DNA from 4 places in the Cytobacillus gottheilii genome. Region 1 is predicted to be linked to each of the others. Evidence: riboswitches for the same ligand, from Rfam matches in the RefSeq annotation. Region 1 holds a riboswitch; each other region holds the start of a gene.
The links. A riboswitch is a leader RNA that binds a small molecule or an ion and turns the genes downstream of it on or off. The one in region 1 is predicted to bind S-adenosylmethionine.

Region 1 (7,466 bases):
TTCGTCTTTCTCATAAACTGGCACCCAGCCTTCTTGGGTAATGAAAAGTCGGATTGCCACAACCTTACGATCATCAGCTAACGTGAAGTAATGTCTAGTATTTTCAGGTACAGAAATCAAATCACCAGGATTTAAATGGACTTCAAAAAACCGGCTGTCTTTTCCCTGAATAACAAAGACTCCATGGCCACTCACAATAAAACGAACTTCATCATCTGTATGATGATGCTCTCTCTGGAAATTTGTTAACAGCTCTTCTAAATTTGGAGTGTTTTCAGATAGTGAAATGATGTCCGCAGCTTTATATCCCCGTTTTTCAGAAATCTCTTTAATTTCATCATGAAAAGCGTCAAGGATCGACTGTTTATCATCATCTGATAGATTGAATTTTTCATGCAATTCACCATCCAGTTTAGCCATATTCCAATTTTCATAGATAACTTCCTGACTTTCTAAAAATGCCGCAACCTCTGCTTGCTCTAAAATAACTTCCTCTGAATTTTGAAATTGAATAGTAGCCATTAATTTTTTCCTCCCGTCAATTGTAAAAGTTTTAATTTATATTGAAATAAAAATTCACTTGCTTCCAATAATTTTTTTGCCTCAAATCCGTTCCTGCCCCAAACGGTGATGCCATGATTACGGATTAGAACAGCTCCTTTATCACTGTTTATATGTTCCTTAAATGCTTCAGCTAAACGCGGGATAGAGGCATAGTTATTGATAATAGGGATGGTAAGAACGGCATCTTCTTCCCATAAATCAAAAGCCTTAATTAGCTCTTGATCCTGAAATTCCACTTGGCCATTCTCTCCATAAAGTTCTGAGATTACATTGTTAGCCACAGTATGTACGTGCAGGCTGCAGCCGGCATTACTTTGACGGTATATAGCAGAATGGAGCAATGTTTCAGCAGAAGGTTTTAAGTTTGTATCTTCAACTGGCAGACCTTCTAAATTGACCAGTAAAAAATCCTCATTCGTTCTTTGTTTTTTATCTTTACCGCTTGCAGTTACATAAAAATGTGAAGAAGTATCACTTACTTTTATGGCTAAATTTCCGCTTGTGCCCATAAACCAATCTCTTTGAGCCAATTCATCTTTTATGTCTGCTAATTCATTCCACTTTTGTTCATATAGATTCATATTTTTACCTCAATCATTTCTTCTAATTTATTAATAATGTCGTAGAAGTTATGGAATGACTGGTAAGGAATGTCATATTGTTCACATTTTTTGATAAGAAAGTCTCTGGCGAATACATGGTTTGCCAACTTTGCTGCCTGCAAATCGGTAATTGAATCTCCGATCACAATTGTTTCCATGTCTTGATCTGAAAGTGAACGAATAATCGATGGCTTGCAGCATCCGCATCCTTGGGAAGAACATAAATCATCACATGAATGAGGATAAACGATGTTAATCTTCTCACCCGAAAACTCTGCATGATTGCAAAATATGTTCTCAAAAGGTCCATAGGGTTCTAATACAGGATGTAAGAAGAAATCAATTCCCCCGCTGACAATGTATAACGGAATATCGTGTTTTTGAGTAAATGAAATAAATTCACCAAAGCCTTCACGAATTTTTGCATTTTCTAAAACATAAGAAATAATTTCATCTTTAAGAGAGGAGGGCAGCAGTGAAAATAATTGTTTGACACCTTCCTGGATGGATAGCTCCTCGTTTAAGATGGCATTTTTGATTTCATTCGCTTCAGCAGAAGCGAACTTTTCCATAATCATAATAATATTGTCACTTTCAGTAATCGTGCCGTCAAAATCGCAAAATATAATTGGATTCACATTCATACAACTCCCCATAAGTCTAAAGCCGATTTTAATTCTTTATGCTGAGATGCTGCCTCCTCAAGTGTAATGCCTTTTAATACTGCGTCGACAGCTTGCCGGAATGCTTTACCTCCTCCAATGGCGCCCTGGGGATGGCCGTGTACTCCTCCGCCGGCATTGATAATGCAATCTGTTCCAAAATCATTGATTAGCTTAGGCACTAAACCGGGGTGAATGCCCGCAGATGGTACTGGAAATGCTGCCGCCAAGGAAGATTCCTCCCGCAATGCCTGAGCGATCCTTAAGGTTTCATCTCGGGGCATTGCAACACTTCCATATGGGGAAGGGAATAAGGAAAAATCTGCTCCTGCATAGCGGACTAGTTTTCCAAGCGCTAATGAACTTGACAATCCATAGAAGTCTGAAGAAATGAATGCTCCGCTAAACGCAGGGTGTGCCATTAAAGGCAAGGCAATTTCATCGTCTTCAGCTAATTCCTGGAGTACATCCAGCCCATATGTATGAACATTAAAAAGAAGTGCATCTGCTCCGAGCTCCTTTGCCTTTCTGGCTTGGTCACGCAACTTAGATGTCCGCCCAGTTAAGTTGACTGCATATAGAGTTCGGTGTCCAGTTTCCTCGTAAACATTCTGCAAAATTTCTCTCGATGACACAATGCGTTCATTAAAAGGAGTAAGCTCGTTCTCAAATAAGATTTCATCATCTTTTACAAGATCTACTCCGCCTAATGCTTGATTTTTCAGCTGTTCATTTAAAAAAGGTAAATCCCTGCCAATAACTCCTTTAAAAATACTCATGACAAGTGGCCGATCAAATACTCCAAGCGACTCTCTTATCTGGGAAATTCCAAAGCGGGGACCAGGAAAGTGAGCTGTTATATCTGAATCAAACTCAAGGTCCAAAAGTTTTATTTCTCCGTCTAAAGAGAGCTTGCCAAAAACAGTTGTTAAAATGGCAGGCAAATCAGCGGTAAAGTTGGCGGAAGGATAAGCAATTTTTCCTTCTGCCCTTACTTCACCAAAGCGGGAAGGGTGCTCATCATCATAGAATTCTCTCACTGACACAACTCTGCCTTTATGTTTTCTTAACTGTTCCTGATCGACAGCGGGGAGATCTGTCCAAGATCCTACAGTTAATCCAAGGGCAATACTTTCAAGTTTAGCTTCCAGTTTTCCGGGCTTTCCGTATATTTGATAGGTTGCAATGATTTCACTCATATAAATCTCTCCTAAACACTTTGATTATAGGGTTTTGTGCAGCATTAGGATAATAGCTGAAAAGCAAAAAACCTCTTCACATAAGAAGAGGTTAATAAAAGTATTAACAGCTTCTTATCTTCCAGCTAATGCTGCAAGAATTAGCACCGTGTCCATTCATTTGGATCGGTTGCCGGGTATCATCGGGCTCGTCCCTCCACCTGCTCTTGATAAGAAAATGAAATTTTATAAATTAACTGAATATATCCCGTATTATTACATCACCAATTCATTCTGTCAATTATGAATTTTTAAAATTGAGGTTATCAGATTATACGATCGAAAACTGAAATTATTCTTGAGAATAAGTTAAACAACGCTAGTGCCTTTTAGGGTAGCTGTTTAAGATACATAGTATGGAGGATGCAGCTGAAAAATGATCAAAATATTGTATGCAGAAGTAATTTTTCAAACATATGTGGCTTAGTAAATAAAAAAACATTTGACATATTCAGAAAAGTGGTGCTAACATTTTCCTCAAGTAAACAACTTGAATATGTGATTTACACTCTTATCCAGAGCTGGCGGAGGGAAATTTGGCCCGATGAAGCCCAGCAACCGACCGTAATATCGTTGTGAGACGAGGCGCAGTTAAATCGCGCCAGAGGGCACGGTGCTAATTCCATTCAGAGAGAAATCTTTCTGAGAGATAAGAGGCGATAGATAATTTCGATTGCCTCTTTCTGATGAAGGAGGCATTTTTAATTTTGCGAAAAAAAATGCCGGCTTCATAAAACTCAGCAATTACATTGAGAGGAGTGGCGGCATGGCCATATTAGCAAAACAATCATACGAAAGCTTAACAGAGGATACAGCAATTCATTTAGCAAAAGAACTGAACCTTTTTCCTGAACACGCATCGTTATCTTGCATTGAAATAGGTGATGGGAACTTAAATTATGTCTTCAAGATAAGTGATAGGATAACAGGCTCAAGTGTCATTATTAAACAGGCACTTCCATATGCAAAAGTTGTAGGAGAAAGCTGGCCGCTGACGATTAAGAGGTCAACGATCGAAGCAAACGCTTTAAAAAAACATGGTGAATATGTGCCCCATCTAGTTCCAAAAGTGTTTGCAGCAGATGAACATTTAGCCATTACCGTTATAGAGGATTTATCACATTTAGAAATAGCTAGAATTGGACTGATCAACGGAGCTGAGTATCCTAATCTATCACAGGATATTGGAGAATATTTAGCAAAGACACTTTTTTTCACCTCTGATTTTGCACTTCATCCTTTTGAAAAGAAACGTCTTGCAGCACAATTTTCAAACCCGGAACTATGTAAAATCACGGAGGACTTAGTTTTTACAGATCCATTCTTTAACCATGATTCGAATGATTATGAACCGGAGCTTGCTGAACTAGTTTACGAACTATGGAAAAACACAGAGCTAAAGGTTGAAGCAGCTAAATTGAAAAGGTCATTTGTAACAGAAGCAGAATCCCTTTTACACGGAGATTTGCATACGGGCAGTATTTTTGCGGGCCCTGCAGAAACAAAGGTCATTGATCCGGAATTTGCTTTTTATGGTCCTATTGGTTTTGATGTCGGCCAGTTTATCGGCAACTTACTATTTCAGTCTATTGTCAGAACAGGTGTAAAAAGAGACATGATTCATACTCACATAAGAACGACTTGGGATGTTTTTTATTCCACGTTTTCTGAATTATGGGAAAGTCATAATATTGAACCTTTTTCTAAAACAGAAGGAGTGAAAGAGGATTTTTTACAAAAAGTTTTCAGGGATACTTTAGGGTTCGCAGGCTGTGAACTGATCCGCAGAACAATCGGACTATCTCATGTAAAAGACCTGGATGGAATTGAGCCTAAAGATCAAAGAATTTTGTTTAAGAAAAGGGCCATTGAACTTGGAACGACACTCATCTTAAACAGAAGCCAATGGACTTCTATTACAGACCTCATTGGCAGATTGGAGGAGGAAATATCATGACAATTCCAGTTTCAATTCTTTGGAATCAAGATCAACTAACCATTTTAAATCAGCAAAAGCTGCCGCATGTTATTGAATATATACATTTAGACACAATAGAAGCAGTTTTTGATGCGATTATCAGTTTAAAGGTTCGAGGAGCACCTGCCATCGGAATCACAGCTGCATATGGTTTGGCAATCGGAGCAAGTCAATTCTCAGCAGAAAAGTTAGAGGACTTTCAACAGGAGCTTCATGAACAATACATTTACTTAGCAGGTTCCCGGCCAACTGCTGTGAATTTATTTTGGGCTCTTGAAAGACTAATGAAAAAAGCAGAGACTGCGAAAACAGTGGAGGAAGCAAAGGCGATCCTTTTAGCTGAAGCAATAGCTATTCACAAAGAGGATGAGGAACATTGCCGGAAGATTGGTGAATATGCACTGTCTGTACTTGGTGATTACAGAAATGTTATGACCATTTGCAATGCAGGTTCTATTGCCACTGCAAAATATGGAACAGCACTGGCACCTTTTCATTTAGGTGCAGAAATTGGCAAGGAGTTTCATGTTTATGCATGTGAAACAAGACCCGTATTTCAAGGATCCCGTCTAACGGTTTGGGAGCTGCAGCAATCAGGGGTAGAGGTGACATTAATTACCGATGGCATGGCCGCTCACACAATTCAGGCAAAAGGAGTGCAGGCCATCATTGCAGGTGCTGATCGTATAGCAGCAAATGGAGACAGTGCCAATAAAATCGGTACATTGGGATTGGCTATTTTAGCAAAAGCTTTTAAAATTCCGTTCTATATTGCTGCGCCATCATCAACGTTTGACTTAAATCTTGCAGACGGTACACAAATTCCAATTGAAGAAAGAGATGAGAAAGAAATAACTCATATTGGAGAAAGCAGAATTGCGCCAGAAGGAACGCTGGTATATAACCCTGCATTTGATGTGACCCCTAATGAATACATAACGGGGATTATAACAGAAAAAGGGATTATCTATCCTGATTATCAAAAAAACATTCACAATACCCTTGGTGAGCAAATTGGAGAGGAAGTATCACAATGAAAAAACCTTTAACACTGGTGTTTATAACGATTATTTCACTACTTGTCTTATTAACAGGGTGTCAGCCCAAAGGGGAAAGCGCAAGTGAGCCTGCAGGCGGAAAGGTTTCTGCAGATGAAAAAGAGCATCCTCTAGCCAATAAAAAAATAGCTCTCATTATGCAAATCAATTTAGGAACATTTTCAGCTCAATACATTGAAGGTGTAAAAGAGCAGGCAGAAAAATTCGGAGGAGATGTGACCGTTTTTACTTCTGAAGGTGATTTGGCGAAAATGGCTTCTAATTTGGATGCAGCAATCAACCAAAAATTTGATGGGATCTTAATTGATCACGGTACAAAAGAAGCCTTGACTGCAGGCATTGAAAAGGCAGAGGAAGCAAATATTCCTGTAGTCGTTTTTGATGCTGACGTAGAGGTTGAGGGAGTTCCTGTCTTACAGCAGGGTGATGAGCAAATGGCTGAAATGACATTAAATAAGCTTGCAGAAGATGCTGGAGGAAAGGCGAATATCGTAAAAATATGGGTAGCAGGCTTTGCTCCAATGGAACGCCGGCAAATTGCTTATGAACAATTTATGCAAAGCAACCCGGACATAAAAGAAGTTGCATCATTTGGTGCTGCAACTGCCAATACAGCGCTGGACACTCAATCACAAATGGAAGCAATATTAAAGCAGTTTCCAAATGAAGGAGATATCACAGCAGTGTGGGCTGCCTGGGATGAATTTGCCAAAGGAGCCGTTCGTGCGCTTGAACAGGCAGGTCGCACGGACATTAAAGTTTATGGCATCGACATGAGTGATGAGGACCTGCAGATGATTCAAGCAGAAAATAGCCCATGGGCAGCAACAGCAGCTGTTGATCCAAAGGATATTGGACGTATTCAAGTCCGCTATTTATATCAGAAAATCAATGGAGAATCACCAGAAGACAAAATCATTTTAGATCCTGTATTTGTTGAAAAAAGCAAACTGCCTGATCATTCTATTACAACTGGAGAACTGCACGAGTATATTGATGGCTGGGGAGTAAGTGATCAAGGCTACACAGCTGATCTTAAAGAACTGGAAGGCAAATAAATAGTTACAAACTATCTTTCTATTTAAATCTGAGCTGTCTATGAAAATAACATGTAGGCAGCTCCTTACATGTAGAGGTGAAATTCTTTGGCAAACGAACAAATACTGAGAATGAATCATATTGAGAAAACCTTCGGAAAATCAAAAGCTTTAGATAAAGCTTCCTTTAATTTGAGAATGGGTGAGGTTCATGCTCTCCTGGGTGCTAATGGAGCGGGTAAAAGCACTCTGATGAAAATCTTGTCTGGTGTTTATGAGCCTGATGCTGGAGACATTGTACTGCATGACCAAGCTGTTGTTTTTAAA
Region 2 (7,466 bases), 1.2 Mb from region 1:
CTCCCCTTTCTGAAAGGCTCAAATTCAGTGCAGAAATCCTATTTAACTATTTTCTGCGACTAACTTGGATTGTATGTGAAAATAGCCTGAAATAAAGATCGTGAAAGACTTAATTTTATTTCCTTTATGATCACTGCAAAAGAAAAAACCAGCTCAATTCAGATGAGCCGGTTTCTTCCTATATATATAACATTAAGAATGTACTTTTCTTTCTAAATCGGCAACCATACGCTGGCTTTCTACATATTCCTTTTGCCGCTTTTCTTCAACTTCCATTCGCACATCATGCTTTCGGCTGTAAACCTCATATCCGACTCCATGGGCTCCACGCATGGCCTTTTCCATTTCACTCGTATAATTTAGGTTTAGCTGGTTAATAACGAACCATTCCTTTCAAATTTCCGCTGTGCGGATTATTTACTATAAAATCGTATCATTGACTGTATACCCGACACAATAACGGTAAAACCTGATATATCGTGATATATGACGCTGGTTCAGTCTGAAGGTCACTTGAAGGAGTCAGTTCGTTTAATTGCTGGAGTTTAATCTTATTTAAAGCAGGTTTCTAAAAATCAAGACATATAAAAAAGCTCCTGCAAACACAGGAGCTTTTTTATATTATTCAGATACAGGTACAACTGCACCTTCATATTTTTCAAGAATGAAATCTTGGATTTCTTGTGAGTGAAGAACTTCTACTAATGCCTTGATTGCTTCGCTCTCCTCATCACCACTGCGAACAGCGATTACGTTTACGTATGGAGATTCTTTGTCTTCGATTGCAATAGAATCTTCAATTGGATTTAATCCAGCATCAATTGCATAGTTAGAGTTAATTAGAACTGCGTCACCTTCGCCATTGTTGTAAATTTGCGGAAGAAGGGATGCTTCATATTCAGTATCGAATTCTAGGTTCTTGCTGTTTTCTTCAATATCTTCGATTGTTGCTGCTGTTTTTTCAACGCCTTCTTTAAGCGTGATTAATCCTTGCTGTTCTAATAATGAAAGGATACGGCCATGGTCAGCAACAGAGTTACTCATAATAATTGTTGCACCATCTGGAAGTTCATCTAAGCTCTCATATTTTTGAGAGTATACACCAATTGGCTCGATGTGAATTCCGCCAGCGTTTACGAAATCGTAATCATTCTCAGCGATTTGTGCCTCAAGATAAGGGATGTGCTGGAAGTAGTTAGCATCAATATCTCCAGCCTCTAAAGCTTGGTTTGGCAAAATATAATCTTGGAATGTAGTGATATCCAGTTCAAAGCCTTTCTCTTCTAAAAGAGGTTTTGCTTCTTCTAAAATTTCAGCATGCGGAACGTTTGAAGCGCCAACTTTAAGTGTTGTCGTTTCAGCTTCTTCACCGCCGCCTGCATTGTCTCCTTCAGTACCTTCATCAGAAGTTCCGCAAGCAGAAATAATTAGTGCTACTGTTAAGGCTAATAAAATTGATAACCATTTTTTCATCTTTTTTCTCTCCTATCGTTTGTCTAATTTTGATGTTATAAAATCACCAATGAATTGGATGATAAATACAATAATTAATATAATAATCGTTGCTACAAGCGTTACATCTGCACGGGTACGCTGGAAGCCTTCTAAATAAGCGAGGTTTCCAAGTCCGCCTGCACCAATTACACCAGCCATAGCTGTATAACCTACTAACGCAATGGCAGTAACTGTAATACCAGAAACTAATGCTGGCATTGATTCAGGTAGAAGCACTTTCCAGATAATTGTGCTAGTTTTAGCACCCATCGATTTCGCTGCTTCAATAACCCCTTTATCAATTTCCCTCAAACCTATTTCAACCATTCGGGCATAAAATGGCGCTGCTCCGATAATAAGAGCAGGCAATGCTGCATTTTGACCAATCATTGTGCCTAAGATCAGCTTTGTAAAAGGAACTAAAAGTACAATTAAGATAATAAATGGAATAGACCTAAAAATATTAACAAAGGCACTAATGACTTTATTAACAGGAGCATTAGCCCAAATATTTCCTTTGGCTGTTAAAAAGAGCAGCAATCCTAAAATAGTACCCAGGATAAAGGTTGCAAAAACCGATATAGCCGTCATATATAATGTTTCTAATGTAGCTTCCCACATTTTATCCCATTGGACATTTGGAATGAGTGAATTAACCATTAGAAATCACCTCCACTCCAACATTCTGGGAATGGATATAGTCGATTGCCTTAGCAATTTCCGTCTGTTCCCCATCAAGATGAATAAATAATGTTCCATAAGAACCCTTTTGTGTTTGTGATATTTTCCCTTGCAGAATATTTACTGTAACCGAGTAATGACGAATTAAATTCGTAATAAGCGGCTGTTCTGCAGCCTCACCAACAAAGCCAAGCTGAATGACTTGCCCCTGTGGATAAAGGTCGAGTAGATGCTGAACAGTTTCCTTCGTCTCTTCCGGTTCAGTCACTTGCTGTACAAATCTCTTTGTAATCGGTGCAGTTGGGTTTTTAAATACTTCAAGAACAGGTCCTTCTTCAACAATCTGACCATTCTCCATCACAGCTACACGGTGGCAAATTTTGCGAATTACATGCATTTCATGTGTAATAAGTACAATGGTTAAGCCAAGTCGTTCATTAATATCGACAAGCAGTTCAAGAATTGAGTCTGTTGTCTGTGGGTCTAACGCAGATGTTGCCTCATCACACAGCAGCACCTTAGGATTATTCGCCAGTGCTCTCGCAATGCCAACCCTTTGTTTTTGCCCTCCGCTCAGCTGGGAAGGATATGCATCCTCTCTCCCCTCTAAACTAACAAGACGGATGAGTTCATCCACTCTTTTTATTCTTTCCTGCTTCGAAACGCCTGCGATCTCCAGTGGAAAGGCAATATTCTCTCTAACATTTCTGGACCATAGCAGATTAAAGTGCTGGAAAATCATACTGATCTCTTGTCTGGCCTTTCTTAAGTCACTGCCTTTAATGCGTGAAACTTCGTTATTGGCAACGACTACACTGCCTTCAGTAGGAATTTCCAAACCATTTAGCATACGGATTAATGTACTTTTCCCCGCTCCACTGTAGCCAATCACTCCAAAAATTTCGCCTTCTTTAATTTCAAGGTTCACTTGATCAACCGCGTTGACCTTCCCTTTTTTCGTTGCAAATATTTTCTTTGCATTTTTTATAGAAATCATATGTTGTTTCACCCTCTCATTCCTGACATTGCCTATACAATAGTTTTTGATTGGACGATGCCTTTCATTCTCCTCAATTTCAGAAAACACATTAAAATATCTTTTAACCAGTCAAATTTTCCAATTCTTGAAAACTAGCAAAAAATAAAAATGCCTTTCTGTTATGAGCAGAAAGGCATTAAAAAAAGTCCTTTCTCTCATCTATCAAAGCCATAAGCTTTGAGTGAATTGGCACCATTTCATTTTCATGACGGTTGCCGGGCTTCATAGGGCACTTCCCTCCACCTCTCTTGATAAGAGCTAAACATCTATATTCAATTCGTTTACATTCATTTATAAATTACGAATGCTATCGTATCACGGTCATGATAAGGGTGTCAACTAAAAAAGTGAATTCCAAAATATTCTATATCTGCTCTGATAAGACTTTGTTTAAGCTTTAGCGGCAAGTGTTGTGATTCCTGTTGCCGCCTCAATCGCCTGCTCTAGATCCTCAATTAAATCTTCTGCATTTTCAATTCCGACAGATATGCGGATTAAATCTTCAGGCACTCCCGCAATTTTTAATGCTTCATCGTCCAGCTGCTGATGGGTTGTGCTTGCAGGATGGATAATTAAGCTTTTTGCATCGCCTACATTGGCAACGTGTGCCCAAAGATTAAGGTTATTAATTAAAGCAGCACCAGCTTCTCTTCCGCCTTTAATGCCAAAAACAACAACAGACCCTGCACCTTTTGGCAGATATTTATCTGCTAAAGCCTTGTCTGGATGTTCTTCATCTCCAGGGTATAACAGCCAATTTATAGCAGGATGGCTTTTGAGATAGCTGATAATTTTCTTTGTATTTGCCACATGCTCCTTCATGCGCACGTGCAAAGTTTCAATTCCTAAAGTGAATTGGAATGCATTTTGCGGACTTAAAGCTGGACCCAGATCACGCAAAAGCTGAACACGTGCCTTTGTGATATATGCAGCCTCACCAAGCGCCTCACTGTAAACTAAGTTATGATAGCTTGGATCGGGTTCAGTAAAGCCTGGGAATTTCGGTGAATTCCAGTCAAACTTGCCGCCATCTACTATAATCCCTCCCATCGTTGTTCCATTGCCGAGAAGCCATTTGGTGGCAGAGTGGATCACAATATCTGCACCGTATTCAATTGGCCTGCACAGATAAGGAGTAGGGAAAGTATTATCAATAATTAACGGTATGCCATTTTCATGAGCAATAGTCGCTACTGCTTCAATATCCAGCACTTTTAAGCTGGGGTTACCAATTGTTTCTGCAAATACCGCTTTCGTTTTATTCGTAATTGCCTCTCTAAAAGCTTCCGGATCTTGCGGATCAACAAACTTTACATTTATCCCATACTTAGGCAATGTGACTGCGAACAAATTATAGGTGCCTCCGTATAAGTTAGATGCGGCGACAATTTCGTCTCCGGCACCAGCAATATTTAGTATTGATAAAGTAATTGCAGCCTGACCACTTGAAACAGCCAGTGCGCCGATGCCACCTTCAAGCAGTGCCACTCTTTCTTCGAACACACTTACAGTCGGATTATGTATCCGTGTATAAATATAACCTGGTTCCTTTAGTCCAAAAAGGTTTGCAGCATGTTCAGTATTTTTGAATTGATAAGCATTATTTTGATAAATTGGAACTGCCCGAGCACCGGTTACTGGATCCGGTTCTAATCCTCCGTGAATACCCAATGTTTCGAAACGATATTTTTTTTTCCTTTCAGTCATGTCGATCTCTCCTTTTAATTGGTTTTCGTTTGAGTATCATCATGCTGCATTCGCTCCATACGATAATTCGTAACAGCGAAAGACCCTCTTCAAGAAGAAGAGGGTCTGGAATTCACAACTCTTCTTATCTTTCAGAGCATCTGCTCTGCTGGATTTAGCACCGTGTAATTAACCGGTTGCCGGGTTTCGTAGGGCCAGTCCCTCCACCTCTCTTGATAAGAATATTAAATTTTCATATTTGTTTGAAATTTTAACATATAGGATATACCCAGTCAACAAGAAACCATTAATTTTTTCCAAGATATAAAATTGTTTCTAATAAAAGAATACTGCGAAAAGGGCCTTTTATTTGGATTGGCTGTTCTTTCATCAGTTGCCGCAGCTTTATTTTTTGCTGAAAAAGATGAGTCAGAGTTGTTTTAGGGCCATAAATCTCCATCTCACATTCCATTTGAGAAGTAACATCAGCCCTCCCGTCTTCAATCCGTAAATATAGGTGTTCAGCCTCGCTATGAAAATGCACCGTCAGCCTGCGATTCTGCAATACTTGAAAGACATGCTGTTTTTGCTCTAATTCTTGAATAAAGGATTTAGCCAGCTGTTCCATTGGAGTACACCTCAAAATTCTTAGTCTATATAAGCTTTATTCCGTGGAACTGCGTCTTTATCCTGCATATTTTATTCAACAAATTAACCAAAAAAAAGACAATGACCGCTGCTATTACGGTATTGTCTGGGATTATTTCCTGAGAAATATGTCAGTTGAGAGCAGGCTACGCTGTCATTTGTGCGATTTTTTTAGGATTAAAGCGTTTAAAGACAATGAGGAAATAAAGTGAACCTATTAAATACAGTATCGCCGTAATCGTGAAAACAGTAGCGTATCCCCAATAAGAACCATACATCATCACAATACCCGTTGAAACAGGTCCCATAACTGCCCAGCCTAAATTAAAGACCATCTGGTTCACAGAGCTGGCAAATCCTTTCATAGAATCGTCAACTTTTGACATCATCAGTGACATTTGTATAGGATTTCCCGCATTCATTAAAGCCTGCCGGAAAAGAAAGCCGATTGCTGCAAGCCAAAGCTGTTCTGTATAAGCGGTTAAGAGTAAAAATGGCAGTGATGATAGCTGTAAAATAACGACCGCTTTCACTTCACCAAATCTTTGTACTACTTTAGGTCCGATAATCATGGCTACTGCAGTCATTGCCTGCCCAAGTGAGATAATCATCCCGACTGCTGAGTTTGAAGCGGCAAAACGATCTGAAAAATATAGATTTAAGTAAGGTATAACTAATCCTGCGCCGACACCAATAATTAATTGTGCGACTGCAAATAGAACGACAATCTTTAAACTATCTTTTCTTGCCGACAAGGCAGCCTTTACGGAATCAGACTTAGATTTATCAATAGAATTCGTCACCTTGCGGCTTTCTTGGAACTTTATAATCGGGAAGATTCCAATTAGGAAGATAATACCTCCCAGCATCAGTGTAACTCTTATGCCGTTCAGTTGTGACATAAACAATGAGAAGAAATCAGTTAATAATCCGCCGCTGAGGTTGCCAATGACATTTGCCCCAGTCATAATGGCAAAGTGAATGCTGAATAAGTGCACCCTTTGTTCTGCTCGAGAGTTTTCAGCGAGCCAAGGAATACTTGAGACTTGTAAAAAAGCAGATGTTAGCCCAGTTGCAAAAGCAGCCGATAATAACATTGCCGGCCCTTCAGCCAGGCTGCGGATCATCAAGACGGCTCCGGTTGCGATTGCACCATAAAGCATAATGTTTTTTCTGCCAAACCGATCGCTTAATAAGCCTGCTGGAATAAGGATGATTGCCGTTGCCAGTGATGTCAATGAAATCACTTGCCCATTCATCCCATCCGAATAGCCTAATTCACGAATATAAAAGTTGTAAATAACCATAAAAATACCTAAACCAATTTGTGTAAAAATATTGGCTAGAAAGGCACGCCGGATATTTTGATTATATCCTTTAATTTGGTGAACCCACTCTTTATAGAACATGCTCTTATCGCCTCAAGACTTCTTTAGAAATTTTGTTAATATTTCGCATCCCTAAATATAATATTCTTAATAAAGGCAATTGTAAATATATTTCGATGACAAAACGATACATTTACTAAAAAACAACATTCGCTTCAAACTGTTTTTATGATTGTGAAGATATTCTGCCTAACGGGCGGCATTCTTTTTGCATTGCTAAAATGCACTCTTAACAGCATGCCTAATTAAACCAACAACCTTATACTAAGAAACATTGAAAACAAAGAAAAGGCTAGGAATTAGCTCCCAGCCTTTCTCTTATACACCAGACATTTTTTCCAATAAATAAGGAACTGAATGAAAGGCATATATTTTTTCAGTAACTTCACCATTATGAACGATCAACAGACATGGAACACTTTCGACATTCCACTTCTCTGCAAGTGTCGGCATATAGTTTAGATCTGCCTTCCTTATTGCGGATTCTGTTAATAACTCATTTACCACAGTAAGCATCTTGCCGGCCATTT
Region 3 (7,466 bases), 570 kb from region 1:
GATACTACTGGCTTTGAAGAAGAAGTTGGAATGAGCTGGGCTGGCACCCTTCATTATTTCCAGGTTCCTTTCTATAATATTGAATACTCCATTTCAATGCTTGGTGCACTGCAATTACTGGAGAATTATCAGAAAGACCCGGCAAAAGCAATTGAAGATTATAAAAAAGGTGCTGGTGCTGACTATAACCAAAGTATTGCTGCTATTTATGAAGAAACAGGCGTAAGCTTTGATTTTACAGAACCAGCTGTGAAAAGAATGGGTGAATTCCTGGAGAAAGTGATTCAGGATATTAACTAACAGAGGCTCTTAGCCTTTACACGCGGAAAATGGCACAACTAGCACATGAAGCTGGTTGTGCTTTTTTCTTTCTTTGGCAAAAAACAAAGTGGCGAGACAAAACTAAAACCATATTTCTAGAATGCTTATATTCAATGTCATGGTTTGGTTATTTAAACAAGACCGTTACAATGCGCTCCGGTCCCTCCGCACCATTTCACTCATGTTTGTAATAATAAATAATTAAAAAAACCGAATGATTAGAAAGATTTACCTCCTAACCATTCGGATCTTAGTCGTAATAAATACTTATGCCCCAGTCCCTTCCAACTTATATATTTACTGATACTGAGTAGTGTTCTTCCAGTGTCTTCTTCAATAACGATGCCAGTTCCAGCATTCCATATTTTCCTGCTTTTGCTTCTGCATCGGAATTATAGTTGGTGTTTGTATTAATATCATAGGTGTAAATGTCGCCGTCAGCGTTTTTGATAAATTCAATACCAGCCACTTGAATATCATTTCTCCCCAACACGTCTTTATATTTTCCTATGATATCATCATCAAAGCCTTCAATGATTTGAAACTTAGGCTTCTCTTCAACCTCATCTCCTACTGGACAGAATAAGTCTCCAATCTGGCAGGCATCAGCCGGGCATAGTTCGAAGCCCTCTGATGTATCCACCCGAACAGCATAAACAAATTGGCCTCCGACAAATTCACAGCGGGTGATGTAGCTTTCTGGCGATTGAATATATTCCTGAATAAGGGTAATTCCATCAACAGGCTCTTCAAATGCTGGTCCCTCGACATATGCTTTCAGAGCGTCAATACTCTGGAATAATTGCACACCCAAACCTTTGCCGGCACGGTTATGCTTCGTGATAAACGGCTGTCCTGCGAAAGCTTCTGCTGCTTTTAAAATCTGCTGTTTTCCAACCGCTGCAATCGTTTTTGGTGTTTTGACACCAGATTTTTCTAACTCCAGGTATTGCAGAACCTTGCTGACTTCAAGCTTTAGCGCACTTGTGCCATTCAGTACAATACGTCCATGCGCTTCCAGCCAAGCTAATACCTGTCCGGAAAATTCAGCGGCAAAACGGTGGTCACGTGTATGAGAAGAAGCACTCATTCTGCTGTAGAATATTCCTTCCGGCGGTTCTGAAGATAAATCCAGTGTTCCTTCGTCTAAATGCCATTCTTCATAAGGAACACCAAGCTCCTCTAGTCTATTGGTTAAGTGGACGGTCCACTCACTATTTTCATGGATTACATATACTTTGGTCATGTTCGGGACCCCTTTCTAGTTTTTTATTAAACTGCGTTTTTGCTCAACTAATGGCATAACCTGTTTTGCAAATCGTTCCATTTCCTCTAATTGAGGTGAAAATTGCAATAGCAGCAAGTCTAAACCTTTTTCTTCATATTGCAGAATTCGCTCGGCAATTTGCTCAGGTGTTCCTACTAAATTTGGACGCAAGCCACGGTTGGAAACAGAGTAATCCTGAAGCTGAATCTGCTGTTCTAATTGTGATTTCGTCGTGAAATCTTTAAAGCCGGCATATGCACTTGAATCCTTTACTGTTGTGATCTTTTCAAGTTCAGCAAAAGCCTCTTCTTCTGTATCACGGCAAATCACATAGGCGGCCATCCCGAATGAACTAAAAGGCTCATTGCCAGTTTGGGCACGTCTTGCCTTCATATCAGCAATTTTTTGCTGTATTTCTTCAACCGTTCCGCCATGCATCACATAGGCATCACATTTTTCGGCAATGGTTTGCTTGCCTTTTTCACTTTCCCCGCCTGCATAAAGAATCGGATTTGGTCTTTGAACAGGCTTTGGCGCAAGCTTTGTATCTTTTAAATCGTAAAATTGGCCAGAATATTGGAAGGTTTCTTCTGTCCATAACCCTTTTAAGACATCAATAAACTCCTCGGTACGGGCATAGCGCTCGTCATGTTCGGTGAAAATTCCAGCATATTGGCGCGCCTCTTCTGCCCACCAGGCAGATACTACATTAAGAGTAAAACGACCGTTGCTGATGTGATCAATATTGGCTGCCATTTTTGCTGCAACGGCAGGATTATGAAAACCAGGGCGGATCGCCGTCATAATTTCAATTTTCTCAGTAACCGCGGCAAGAGCAGCTGCCGTAGACCAGGCTTCAAGCGAATCATGCTCTGGCCCTTTAATATCATTTAAATATAATTCCGCGATTAATGTTGTGGAATATCCCCATTGCTCAGCACTTTGAATCACATTTTTTGCATAATCAAAAGTTGCAGGCATTTGTTCATCTTCTACATTACGCAGCCATCCTCCAAATATCGGCAGCCAAAAACCATATTTCATCTCTCTTCGCCCCTCTGACAATTAATTATCTACTTTTCCTATAACTTAAGTAGGATTAATAAACAATGAAAAAACTCTCCTCCTAAGAAGAGAGTTTTATAAACCCTCTTCTCATCTTTCAAGCATTACGCTTGCTGGAATTGGCACAGTGTTCACAAGAACCTGCTGCCGAGGCTTCAAAGGGCCAGTCCCTCCACCTCTCTGGATAAGAAGAAAATATTCAATTTTTCATTTATTTAATAAGGATAATAAATTAAATTCATACAATTGTCAATAAATTAATTCTACTCTCTAAATATTAAGTAATTTACCTATTACCTTCTAGACAAATAAATTATTTTCATGTAGAAATCTAAACTATTCATTTTTCACATTCAAACACTAGACTTTAAACCTGCTGACAACCACTTTTAGATCATCTGCTAAATTGGATAGTGCTGCTGATGAAGCAGCTATTTCTTCCATTGATGCAAGCTGTTCCTCTGCGGAAGCTGCCACGTTTTGTGAATGGGAAGATGTCTGTTCTGATACGTTAATAATCCCAGAAACGGTTGCTGACACTTCTTGTGTACTAGCCGATATTTGTTCAGAAGTAGCTGCCATATCATTCGTTTGCTCTGTTAATCGCCCCATATAATCAAGTATTTCCTTGAAGTTTTCGCTCGTCTGATTTACAACTGCTAACCCTTTTTTCACATCCAGAGTTACTTGTTCTATGGACTTGTTAGACTGCTCCATATCTGCTTGTATTGTTTTAATCAGTGCAGAGATTTGCGAAGAAGAGCTTTGAGATTGTTCAGCAAGTTTTCTTACTTCATTTGCAACGACAGCAAATCCTTTTCCATGCTCTCCTGCTCTAGCAGCCTCTATTGCTGCATTTAATGCCAGTAAATTTGTTTGATCCGCGATGTCAGTGATCGCTTTCGTTATTTTCTCAATTTCCTGGGATCGTATTTCAAGTGTTTTTATGACCTCTCCGCTTGCTAAAACAGATGAGTTTATCTCATTTATTTGCATTACTGTATTACTGACAAATAAACCGCCCTCTTTGGCTTTTTCAGCAGCAAGCGTACTGACTTCTGAGACTGCTGAAGCATTTTCAGCAATTGAGTGTATGCCCTTTGCAACTTCTTCAAGAGCTAAAGCACTTTCTTGCACATTTTCCGTTGATTGTTCGGCTCCATTCGCTACTTGTTGAATTGATTCTGTAATCGTCTCTGTGGCAATGCTCGTTTGCTCTGAGCTTGCAGTTAACTGTTCCGACGAGGAAGCTAGTTGTTCTGATGTTTGAATAACTTCATCTACCATCGTTTTAAGATTTTGAGACATGTGGTTGTAGCTCACAGCTAAGGAACCAAGCTCATCTTTTGAATGATCCTGAACTTTCGTCGTAAAGTCCCCATTACCAGCCCTTTCAAGAGCTTTGGTCATAATGGCAAGTCTCTTTTTCATTTTAGATGTGAATAGATAAACGATCGCAACAGCTAAGGCTATTATAATCAATAAAACAATGGTGAATTTTGTTAGGAAAGAAGATAGTATTTGATTAATTATTTCTTCTGAAGCACCAACATAAAAGATCCCAATCACTTCACCCGATGAAGAATGGATGGGCATATAGGCCGTTTGATACATATTCCCTGCCACATTTGCTTCACCATAATAACTTTCTCCATTATTTATGACAGTGTCCACTACCTCAGAAGAAGCTTTGGTACCAATCGCACGCTCTCCATCGATCATGACATTTGTCGTTACACGGGTATCTTTAAGAAAGATGGTTACAGTGTCGCCCGTATCTTTCCCTATCACATCTACTATTTCAAAGTTTTCATTTATTTTTGCAGACCCTTTATATAAATCATTTCCTTTAACTTCCCAATCACCTGGGTACGTATTGTCGATATATCGATAAGCTAAACCTAAATCTCCCTTTGCTTTCTCTGTTGCAAATTCTTTAATCCCTATTGATACCTCATGATTTGCAACAAACCCAATAACTGCTGACAGAATCACAATGATTGATATAACAATCAAATTTATTTTTGCAGCCAGCTTAAAATTAAATTTCTTGATTTTCCCCAATGCACTTTCTCCTATTCGATCTGATATTCATTTTTATATCTCCCCAAAATACTATCGGCTAATATAAGATAAACATTAATACGGTTTTTACCGAAAAGAAAAAATAATTTTTACTTGTAAATTTCCCCTATGTAATCGATAGACACCTTGAATGGTTACAGATTTTCCTGTTCTCCGGTCTGCATGCAATGAAGCAATGCTTACATCACAAACAAAAGAGCTGCTGATCGATTAGGATCAGCAGCTCTTATTAGATTTCCTTTTGATATATAGTGGATTCAAAGGTTTTTATTGAATCGTTATTTAAAATACCTGAAGAGCTTCTACATTCGCAAAAAAATCCTCCATCTCTTCATAATCCATTGACCATTCTGAGATCCAGAAGTGTTCTTAATCATCTAAATACTTCAGCTTTATTAAAGTGCAGTTTGAAACACAAACCCTGGCAGTTACAATAAAATATCATCATATACTTTTTATACCTTTAAACTTGAATGGGCAAATAAATCTCGACCTCTTCTTCGCCGTCTCCAACAGGATGGTATGTTTCAATAATAAAAGCATCCAGATCTAGTTGATGACCTTGTTCTGCTGCCCAATTTAATAATTGTGAATGCAGTTCAGCTACCTTCGACATATTACCTCTAATCGTTATGTAGCTTTTACTTATCTCCATGTACTCCATTCCGGGTGGTGTTTCACTTAATTGTTCACTTACAATCAAGCCTGCATAGAAGGTTCCAACCTTATGTTCCTTATTCTTTTTAGGCTCATACAAGCTAATTTCGGTTTCTGTTGAATGTAAGATTTCCTCTGAGCGATTTAAAAGCTCTTTTGCGAGTAAGGGAACATCATAACCATAGTGAACAAACTCCCCACTTCCTTTTAGAGCAACAAGTTTAAAATCTTTTTTTACCTTCTTGAAAAACATGTTAAACGCTCCTATCCTTTATACTTTCCAACTTATTCAACAGAAAAACCTTACTTCCTGCACTAATAATAAGTTATTGTCCTGTCAATTGAACTTTATGCAAAAAAAGTCGTATCTTTTATCCAGCATAGGCAGCCGCCCATCCCTCTAGGCTTCAACCGAATAATGTGTAAATAAATGTATGCTGATTTCTTGGAACTCCAGGAATCATGACATGATGGAGGTATAAAGATGATTAAATTAATTCCATTTCAAGGAACTGTCACGATGATTACTGATTTAATGGGCCAAAACGGTGAAGGAGCCGGCTGCAGCAAACTGATGACGGTTGAGAACAGTATGGGTTCAATCGTCAATTTCGTCGTCACACCAGCCACGTATTTTGCTGAACATGAAGCAGTAGCCGCGGGAGATGTGGTAACCGGCTATTATGATGGAAATGCTCCTGCCATATTGATCTACCCACCGCAATACCCGGCGATCGTAATGGTAAAAGAAAAGCCTTATCAGAATGTGAAAGCTGATTATTTTAATACTCAATTGATTAGCAGTGACGGAGAATTACAATTAATGATCTCTCCATATACTCAAATCTTACTGACAAACGGGCAGCCCTTTTCAGGAAGCATCGTAAATCGAAATTTACTTGTTATTTATGGAACTGCCACAAAGAGTGTTCCTGCCCAAACCAATCCATACAGAATCATTGTTTTGTGTCAGTAATATCCCTGAAAAGTCTGGTGGAAAACAATCTTAAAACAGGAAACACGGGAATGTTCAGCATAAAAGCAAAATATAATGACACTAATTTAGTTCATTGTTTTTTTGGGGGATCCTGCAGCAAAGGGAGAGAGCAAAAAAATGGGCGTTACTAGCGGAAAATCGTTTATAGACAGATTAAATCAAATGGAAAACGAAGTGTGGTTTGATGGCGAAAGGGTTAAAGGGAATATTTCCGAGCATATTGCATTTAAGGGCATCCTGAAGTCAAAAGCTTCGCTGTACGATTTACAAACCAATTCCGACCTAAAAGATGAAATGACCTTCTTTTTGCCTAAAGAAAAAGAACCCTTCGGCATTTCGTATATGCAGCCAAAAACAAAAGATGATTTACAAAAAAGAAGAAAAATGATGCAAAACTGGGCGAGGAACACACATGGATTGATGGGAAGAAGTCCTGATTATATGAATACGGTTGTAATGAGCTTTGCTTCCTCTGCATCCATTTTAAACGGCAGAGATAATTGTTTTCCCGATCATTTACATGCTTTATATAAAAGAGCACTAAAACAGGATCTTTCATTTACACATACTTTTATTACACCACAGGTCAATCGATCTCAAGTTTACATGGAGTTCTCAGATGAGCCAATTTCCGCTAAAATTGTGGATAAAAACAATACGGGATTAGTTATAAAAGGTGCTCGTTTGCTTGCTACTCAAGGAGGATTAACGGATGAGGTGCTGGTCTTTTCTGCACCAAGGCTGTTTATTGATTCAAGCGAGGTGTTTGCCTTTTCCATCCCGTCTAATACGAAAGGGTTAAAGTTTATTTGCAGGGAATCTTTCGTGGGTGGAGAATCTTTTTTTAATCATCCATTAAGCTCACAATACGAAGAAATGGATTCAATTGTTGTTTTTGATAATGTCATGGTTCCGTGGGATCGGGTTTTTTATTATGAAAATGTGGATGCAGCAGCTGACTTTCTCCTTCAAAGTTCCTTTTATTCATTCGCATACCATCAAGTGATCACTAGACAGATTGTCAAAACAGAATTTATTCTCGGGGTCACTGAACTGATTGTCAAGGCCATTAAT
Region 4 (7,466 bases), 1.3 Mb from region 1:
GCCTGCCCCCTCAAGCGAAATGGCTCTACAATTATCAAGTACAGCCTGGCAGTATGGAAGCGAGAACCTTGAGTTTGCTGAAAAAGGATGTAGATTGGATTAAAGAATAAAAACATTTATTCTCGTGAAGATTAGATGCTCAAGAAGAACAAGGTATATAAACTCTTGCTTTTACAAAAGTTCATCAATTAATTTTTGAATTTTAACACTTTGAGATTATAGTTATTCAAAGTCTAGATTCAGTCAAAAAATCTTTTCACATCTAACGGAAAGTGCCAATTCAGGAACCCTTTTGTAAAAAGCAACCTCTTAAAAAGATACAGTAATCTATGTTATCATAAGAACTAGTTTCCTAGGGTGAAGTTAATAATTGCTATTAAAAATTGCTGCTAAAAATGAAAGTATGCAAATAGAATACTATTTTAGGAAAACAGTTTTTAGGAGGTATTTGATGAATTGGGCTTTATTTTATGATGTTGAAATGTGGACGCAAATAGGAATATCTATAGGGATTTTCCTGTTATTTTTAGTGTTTAGGAAGTTATTTTCTAAATATGTTTACTCGTTAATTCTTCGGTTGAGCAACAAGGCGCCAACCGATATGTTAAGGCATATTTTCGTGTCGTTTGAGAAGCCGCTGCAATGGTTGTTTATCATAATAGGTATTGAAATTGCGTCTAGATATTTTCCATTTCGGCCAGCTCCAGATGGTTTCTTTGACAGTTTTATTTCTGCGTCAGTGATCGTCCTAATTACTTGGGGCTTATATAACTTAGCTTCAGCATCATCGATTTTCTTTGCCAAAGTAAAGAACCGGTTTAAATTAGAAATTGATGATATTTTAATTCCGTTTATGTCGAAAGCTATTCGAATCATAATTGTTGCGATCAGTATTACCATCATTGCACAGGAATTTGAATATGATGTAACAGGATTTATCGCTGGGCTTGGCCTGGGTGGTGTGGCAATTGCGTTTGCTGCAAAGGATGCAATCGGAAACCTGTTCGGCGGTTTTATTATAATTACTGAAAAGCCGTTTACGATCGGTGACTGGATCATGACGCCGAGTGTGGAAGGAACCGTAGAGGATATTACTTTCCGGAGTACCAAGGTCCGTACATTTGCAGATGCGATCGTAACTGTTCCGAATAATACGTTAGCAAATGAGTCGATCACCAATTGGAGTAAAATGGGGAAACGCCAAGTAAGCTTTAATATTAAAATTTCTTATGAAACACCGAAAGCCAAACTATTAAAAGTCGTGCGGCAAATGGAAGAGGAAATTAAAGGTCATAGCGAAGTGCACCCTGACTCAATCCTTGTCCGCTTTGACAAATATCAGGAAAATGGCTATGAAGTTTTCATCTATTTCTTTACAAAATCAACGGCTTGGGACGAGCATTTACGAGTGAAAGAAGAGATTAATTTTAGATTGATTGAGATTCTTGAAAATGAAGATGTGTCTATTGCGTTACCAAGCAGAAAGCTGTATGCAAGTGAGCCAGATGATGATAAGGGTAGCTTGCCGGCACCACAGGAGTCATAAGCTAAGAAAAAAGCTGCCGTCAAGGCAGCTTTTTGTTCTATTAGTAACCTAATTTATAAGATTCATTTTTCACTATTAAGCTCCAGAAAGGCTGGCTCTGTCTTTCCTTTTTCTAACGGATATAATTGATATCCGCCTGTTTCAGAATCAAAGCTCCTCAAAACGGTCATATTTTTGATTTCCTTTAAAACGAGATCAACGGTTAACACTTTATTTTCGCCTTTGATTAAATGACCGCCAAAGACGGCACCGTTGTGGTCACACATGGTTCCGTGTATATGGGTTTCAAATTGATCATCTCTTTGACAGACAATTCCCGTTCCATTCAGAAATTCAATTGGACCATTCCGGCTGATAAGCTCTCCGTAGCCAGCACCGATATTTGTCTCGGGCTTTTCCACCAAGTATACATAACCAGCTTTTTTAAGACTGCCAAAACAGCTGCTGATTGTAGCATATTTCATCTGATTTGCTCTGCAGACCTCTTCAATTCCAGAAAGTAAATCTGTACCAGGCAGCAGCCGGGCAACAACCGTTTTTCCCTCAAAACCTTCAGCAAAATGTGCACGTACAGTATGAGTCATACTTTTCTCCCTCTCGCATATATTTCTAACTAGTATATATTAAGTTTTAATTTTTTGAAAAAAAAGATATTGACATTCATTAATGGTTCATGTAGATTTTACCAATAAGGTTACCAAAAATTAAATATACTTGATTGATCTCTTATCAAGAGTAGCTGAGGGACTGGCCCTGTGAAGCTCGGCAACCGTTCATTCAACAGAATGAATTGGTGCTAAATCCTGCAAAACACGTTTGTGTTTTGGAAGATAAGAGAGGAAGCGTATCTTTGTATGCTTATGCCTCTCTTTCTTTTGAAAGAGAGGCATTTTTATTTATAAAAATTACTTTAGGAGGAACGAACATGAAAAAATGGGCAATCATCTTATCATCAATTTTATTAACTGGATTTTTAGCAGGCTGTGGGAGTGACAGTGCCTCTGGAGATGAGGCAGAGCCGCTTAGTGAAGAAAAACTATTAATTGGCGTTACAGCTGGACCGCATGAACAAATTGTTGAAAAGGTTAAAGAGGTTGCAGCAGAAGATGGATTAGAGCTTGAATTAAAAGTATTTACAGATTATGTTCTGCCTAATACATCGCTTGCAGAAGGTGACTTAGATGTAAACAGCTATCAGCACGAACCTTTTTTAAATCAATTTAATGAGGATCATAATACAGATCTAGTAAAGGTAGGAAAAACGATTTTAAATCCAATGGCCGTGTATTCAGATAAATTTGGAAGTATTGAGGATCTGCCGAATGGAGCCAAGATTGGTTTGCCAAATGATCCGACAAACGGTTCACGTGCCTTATTTATTTTAGAAGAAGCGGGTCTGATCAAACTGATTGAGGATAAAAGAGAAACGGCAACTATTTATGATTTAGAAGAGAATCCAAAAGAATTCGAGTTTATTGAACTGGATGCAGCGCAAATTCCAAAACAATTAAGCGAGCTGGATGCTGCTGCGATTAACACAAACTTTGCCTTAGAAGCAGGACTTAATCCGAAAGAGGATTCCATCCTCCTAGAATCATCGAATTCTCCATATGTGAACTATTTAGTTGTTCGGGCAGAAAATGAAAACGACCCTGTCCTTGAAAAGCTCAGAAATGCCTATCAGTCAGAAGAAGTGAAAAAATTTATTGAAGAAGAATTTCAAGGATCTGTTCTTCCAAGCTGGGAGGAATAATCTTTTAATCTAGATTCCAATGAAAGAAGGATGCTCGCTCCCGCTGCAAGGGACGCGAGCACCATTCTGCAAACAAAGACGGTCACACATTATATCTATCGAATGGCTGATCAGATTTGAAGGAGGTACAGCATGATTGTATTGGAAAATATTTCGAAAACTTTTTCAGGAAAAAAAGGAGATATTGAAGCAGTTCGGAATGCCAATATTGAAGTGAAGACAGGAGAAATCCATGGAGTAATCGGCTATAGCGGTGCTGGTAAAAGTACATTAATCCGCTGTGTAAATCTGCTCGAAAACCCAACCTCGGGCAGGGTGATTATTGGAGGAGAAGATCTCACTTCCTTATCAGAGCAGAATCTACGTGAAAAAAGAAAGAAAATCGGCATGATTTTTCAAGGGTTCAATTTATTAAAAACGGCAACTGTCTATGATAATATTGCCATTCCTTTAAGATTAATTGGCATCCAGAAGAAAGAAGTCGGCGATCGAGTAAAAAAATATTTAGAGATTGTGGGTTTAGCAGATAAAGTGAATGCTTATCCAAGTCAGTTATCAGGAGGACAAAAGCAGCGGGTCGCCATAGCCAGAGCCCTGGCCCAAGAACCTGAGCTGCTGCTAAGCGATGAAGCAACAAGTGCGCTTGATCCGGAAACAACAGATTCGATTCTCGAGCTGCTTTTAAAAATCAATAAAGAGCTGGGCATTACCATTCTGCTCATTACACATGAAATGAACGTCATTCAAAAAATATGTGATTATGTATATGTGATGGAACAAGGCAGTATTATCGAGCAGGGAACAGCCATTGAATTGTTTTCCAATCCGCAATATCCAACGACCAAAAAGTTTTTAAACACGATCGCACAGCGCAAGCTTTCATCCTCGCTTATTCAGCAGTTAAAGTTATCAGGAAATGTGCTCAGACTTACTTTTTTAGGCGAATCGACGGGACAGCCGCTGCTGGCGCTCATGAGTCAAAAATTTAATGTAAAACCCAATATACTAACCGCTAATATCATTGAATTGAAAAACGGAATTGTCGGGAATATAAGTATCCACTTGCTCGGTGAAAAGCAGGATATTGCCGCTGCTCTCAGCTATTTAGAAGAGCATGGAGTAAATGTAGAGGAATTGGAGGGATAACAAAATGGATCGATTTCAGCAATTTACAGATCAGTGGCTGCCGATTATCGGCAAGGCAGTCGTAGAGACTTTCCAAATGGTCGGTGTTTCACTTTTATTTTCCATTTTAATTGGTGTGCCCCTCGGCATTCTCGTTGTTCTAACAAGGCCTGGCCAATCGCTGCATAACAAATGGGTGTATGGCGGCTTAAATTTAATCATTAACATTATTCGTTCTGTGCCCTTTATTATTTTACTATTCTTTATTCTGCCTTTTACCAGATTTATCGTCGGGACAACGATCGGAGTCCAAGGAGTTATTGTTCCGCTTGTTATTTATACAGCACCGTATATTTCCAGGCTCATAGAAACAGCTTTATTGGAAGTGGATAATGGGGTGCTGGAGGCCTATAAAGCAATGGGCATCAAGACACGTCAAATTATTTGGAATGTGATGCTGCGTGAAGCACGCCCTTCTCTTATCTTAGGGTTAACGATTGCTACGGTCGGCTTAATTGGAGCAACCGCAATGGCTGGACTTGTTGGAGCAGGTGGTTTAGGGGACTTGGCTTATCGGTTCGGGCATCTACGTTATGAAGTTGACGTGATGTATGCAACGGTTCTAATTTTAATCATCTTAGTGCAAACCATTCAAACCATTGGCAACAGATTGGCCGCCCGTTTGAAAAAGGACTAGTGTATTTTGCGAGATAAGAATCATAGAAAGGAGGATGAACATTGGAAGAACTCTATTGGAAGAAGGAAGGGCGGATTGCGAGCATCATTATCAACCGCTCTCATAAAAAAAATGCATTCAATTTACACATGTTTCAGAAGCTTTCCGTTCTGCTGGATGAGATTGAAAATGATGATGAAGTAAAAGTACTCGTACTGTGCGGTGCAGATGAGTCTGCTTTTAGTGCCGGTGCGGATATCAGTGAATTTTTACAGAATCGGACTTCAGCAGAAAAAGCGAAACAGTATAATAACATTGCTCTGGAGACCGTTGAAAAGCTTTACCATTTTCCAAAACCCACTATTGCAGCCATACGAGGTTTAGCGATTGGCGGCGGATTAGAATTGGCACTTTCTTGTGATTTCAGACTTGCCTCACAAGAAAGCCTTCTTGGCATAACGGCTGCAAAATTAGCGATTATTTATAATCTGGCAAGCACGAAAAGGCTTATTGATGCTGTTGGAACATCAATGGCTAAAGACATGCTTTATACAGGAAAGCTTGTGAAAGCGCCGGAAGGAAAAGAGATTGGACTTGTGCACCATGTACTCCCGAAAGATGAACTTTTAACAACAGCATATGATTACGCTAAAGAGCTTTCTGAGAAGTCTTCACTGGCGTTAATCGGAACAAAGAAAGTCATTCATGCCGTTTTAAACGGTGCCATTGAAGAAGATGAAAAAATCGAGCAGCTCATCCTGGCCTCTTTTGAAAGTGAAGATTACCAGGAAGGCATTCAAGCGTTTCTAGAAAAGCGAAAACCAAATTTTAAGTAAGGATGGTGATGGAAATGGCTGTTCCTGTAAATAGTAAGGATGCCTTATTGCAAAATATGAATGCAGGCGATTATTTTCCCATTTCATACGAAGAGCTGGAAGAGCGTGCACAGACGGTGATGTCAGCAGGTGCTTTTGGATATGTACGCTCTGGAGCCGGCGGTGAAGAAACATTAAGAAGCAATCGGACAGATTTTCAAAAACATTCCATTGTGCCAAGAGTATTAACAGATGTATCTAGTATTAATACAAGCATTACGCTTTTTGAAAAACAATATGACCATCCCTTCTTGCTTGCACCAGTTGGCATGCTGAAGCTTGCTCATGAGGATGCTGATTTAGCTGTCGCTCAGGCAGCTGCACGCTATGGAATTCCATTTGTGCAAAGTACGGTTTCAAGTTATTCCATTGAGGAAGTAGCAGAAGTTTCCTCCCTAAGTCCAAAATGGTTTCAGCTTTATTGGTCAAATAATCGCAGTGTTTCCTTCCATATGGCTGAACGAGCTGAAAAGGCAGGCTTTGAAGCAATCGTTTTAACAGTAGATACCGTGATGCTTGGCTGGAGAGAAGAGGACTTGCGGAACCGATTTTCCCCGCTTAAGCTTGGCTATGGCAAAGCTAATTATGAAAGTGACCAGGTATTTCTCCAATCTCTTCCTGATGAAAGTGAAGAAAGCATCATTCAAGGTATCCTAAATAATATCCATCATCCGTCTTTAAATTGGGAAGATGTGGCTGAGCTTAAAAAACGAACGAAGCTGCCGATTCTTTTGAAGGGAATTCTGCATCCCAAAGATGCCAAATTAGCGGTTGAGAATGGAATTGATGGCATCATTGTCTCAAATCATGGCGGCAGGCAGCTGGATGGTATCATTTCTGCAATTTCAGCATTGCCAGCGATCGCCGAGATAGTTAATAAACAAATTCCCGTGCTGTTTGACAGCGGCATCCGCCGTGGAGCAGACGTAGTGAAAGCAATTGCGCTTGGAGCAGACGCGGTGTGCATCGGCAGACCTTTTGTATATGCGCTGGCAGCTGGGGGACAAAAAGGAGTAGAAAAGCTGCTGGAGAATTTAATTCAGGAAACAAAGGTGTCCATCTCATTAGCTGGTGCCTCCAGTATTGCCGGGCTTTCCTCTGTGAAATTGGTTCAAACAACGTAAAGAGAGGTGCAGATGATGACACAGGCACTAAGCGGAATGAGAGTGATTGATGCAACCCAAATTTTAGCCGGCCCTTACTGTACAATGGTTCTTGGTGACATGGGGGCAGATGTGATAAAAGTGGAAAAATCTCCTGGCGGCGACGATACAAGACGAATGGGCCCTTACATTGACGGAGAGAGCCATATGTTTATGATGGTCAACCGCAACAAAAGAGGAATTTGCCTTAACTTGAAGGAAGAGGAAGACAAAAAAGTCCTCTATGAACTTGTGAAAACAGCAGATGTGTTTATTGAAAACTTTCGCCCTGGTGTGGCAGCAAAACTGAAGATCGATTATGAGACATTAAAAGAGCTTAACCCCGGCA

Region 2: linked by a shared signal. The riboswitch ahead of J1899_RS18865 (methionine ABC transporter ATP-binding protein) and the one ahead of J1899_RS12685 (2,3-diketo-5-methylthiopentyl-1-phosphate enolase) in region 1 are both predicted to bind S-adenosylmethionine.
Region 3: linked by a shared signal. The riboswitch ahead of J1899_RS15610 (LLM class flavin-dependent oxidoreductase) and the one ahead of J1899_RS12685 (2,3-diketo-5-methylthiopentyl-1-phosphate enolase) in region 1 are both predicted to bind S-adenosylmethionine.
Region 4: linked by a shared signal. The riboswitch ahead of J1899_RS19115 (MetQ/NlpA family ABC transporter substrate-binding protein) and the one ahead of J1899_RS12685 (2,3-diketo-5-methylthiopentyl-1-phosphate enolase) in region 1 are both predicted to bind S-adenosylmethionine.

Annotation. Positions count from the first base shown of each region.
Region 1 is NZ_CP071709.1:2,571,473-2,578,938, reverse strand. It holds gene J1899_RS12700 (1,2-dihydroxy-3-keto-5-methylthiopentene dioxygenase) at 1-522, opposite strand, end outside; gene J1899_RS12695 (methylthioribulose 1-phosphate dehydratase) at 522-1,145, opposite strand; gene J1899_RS12690 (2-hydroxy-3-keto-5-methylthiopentenyl-1-phosphate phosphatase) at 1,142-1,804, opposite strand; gene J1899_RS12685 (2,3-diketo-5-methylthiopentyl-1-phosphate enolase) at 1,807-3,027, opposite strand; SAM riboswitch class I at 3,139-3,243, opposite strand; SAM riboswitch class I at 3,575-3,722, shown strand; gene mtnK (S-methyl-5-thioribose kinase) at 3,833-5,023, shown strand; gene mtnA (S-methyl-5-thioribose-1-phosphate isomerase) at 5,020-6,081, shown strand; gene J1899_RS12670 (sugar ABC transporter substrate-binding protein) at 6,078-7,160, shown strand; gene J1899_RS12665 (sugar ABC transporter ATP-binding protein) at 7,248-7,466, shown strand, end outside.
Region 2 is NZ_CP071709.1:3,776,157-3,783,622, forward strand. It holds gene J1899_RS18850 (YuzK family famiily protein) at 193-345, opposite strand; gene J1899_RS18855 (MetQ/NlpA family ABC transporter substrate-binding protein) at 622-1,473, opposite strand; gene J1899_RS18860 (methionine ABC transporter permease) at 1,486-2,154, opposite strand; gene J1899_RS18865 (methionine ABC transporter ATP-binding protein) at 2,147-3,172, opposite strand; SAM riboswitch class I at 3,367-3,472, opposite strand; gene J1899_RS18870 (O-acetylhomoserine aminocarboxypropyltransferase/cysteine synthase family protein) at 3,605-4,921, opposite strand; SAM riboswitch class I at 5,043-5,143, opposite strand; gene J1899_RS18875 (SCP2 sterol-binding domain-containing protein) at 5,208-5,528, opposite strand; gene J1899_RS18880 (MFS transporter) at 5,695-6,957, opposite strand; gene J1899_RS18885 (thioredoxin family protein) at 7,255-7,466, opposite strand, start outside.
Region 3 is NZ_CP071709.1:3,141,785-3,149,250, forward strand. It holds gene J1899_RS15600 (M3 family oligoendopeptidase) at 1-300, shown strand, start outside; gene J1899_RS15605 (ATP-grasp domain-containing protein) at 611-1,567, opposite strand; gene J1899_RS15610 (LLM class flavin-dependent oxidoreductase) at 1,583-2,632, opposite strand; SAM riboswitch class I at 2,741-2,844, opposite strand; gene J1899_RS15615 (methyl-accepting chemotaxis protein) at 3,014-4,717, opposite strand; gene J1899_RS15620 (GyrI-like domain-containing protein) at 5,202-5,648, opposite strand; gene J1899_RS15625 (hypothetical protein) at 5,880-6,371, shown strand; gene hpaB (4-hydroxyphenylacetate 3-monooxygenase, oxygenase component) at 6,510-7,466, shown strand, end outside.
Region 4 is NZ_CP071709.1:3,822,648-3,830,113, reverse strand. It holds gene hemF (oxygen-dependent coproporphyrinogen oxidase) at 1-110, shown strand, start outside; gene J1899_RS19125 (mechanosensitive ion channel family protein) at 452-1,546, shown strand; gene J1899_RS19120 (PPC domain-containing DNA-binding protein) at 1,609-2,130, opposite strand; SAM riboswitch class I at 2,270-2,383, shown strand; gene J1899_RS19115 (MetQ/NlpA family ABC transporter substrate-binding protein) at 2,472-3,299, shown strand; gene J1899_RS19110 (methionine ABC transporter ATP-binding protein) at 3,432-4,445, shown strand; gene J1899_RS19105 (methionine ABC transporter permease) at 4,450-5,121, shown strand; gene J1899_RS19100 (enoyl-CoA hydratase/isomerase family protein) at 5,163-5,936, shown strand; gene J1899_RS19095 (alpha-hydroxy acid oxidase) at 5,951-7,099, shown strand; gene J1899_RS19090 (CaiB/BaiF CoA transferase family protein) at 7,112-7,466, shown strand, end outside.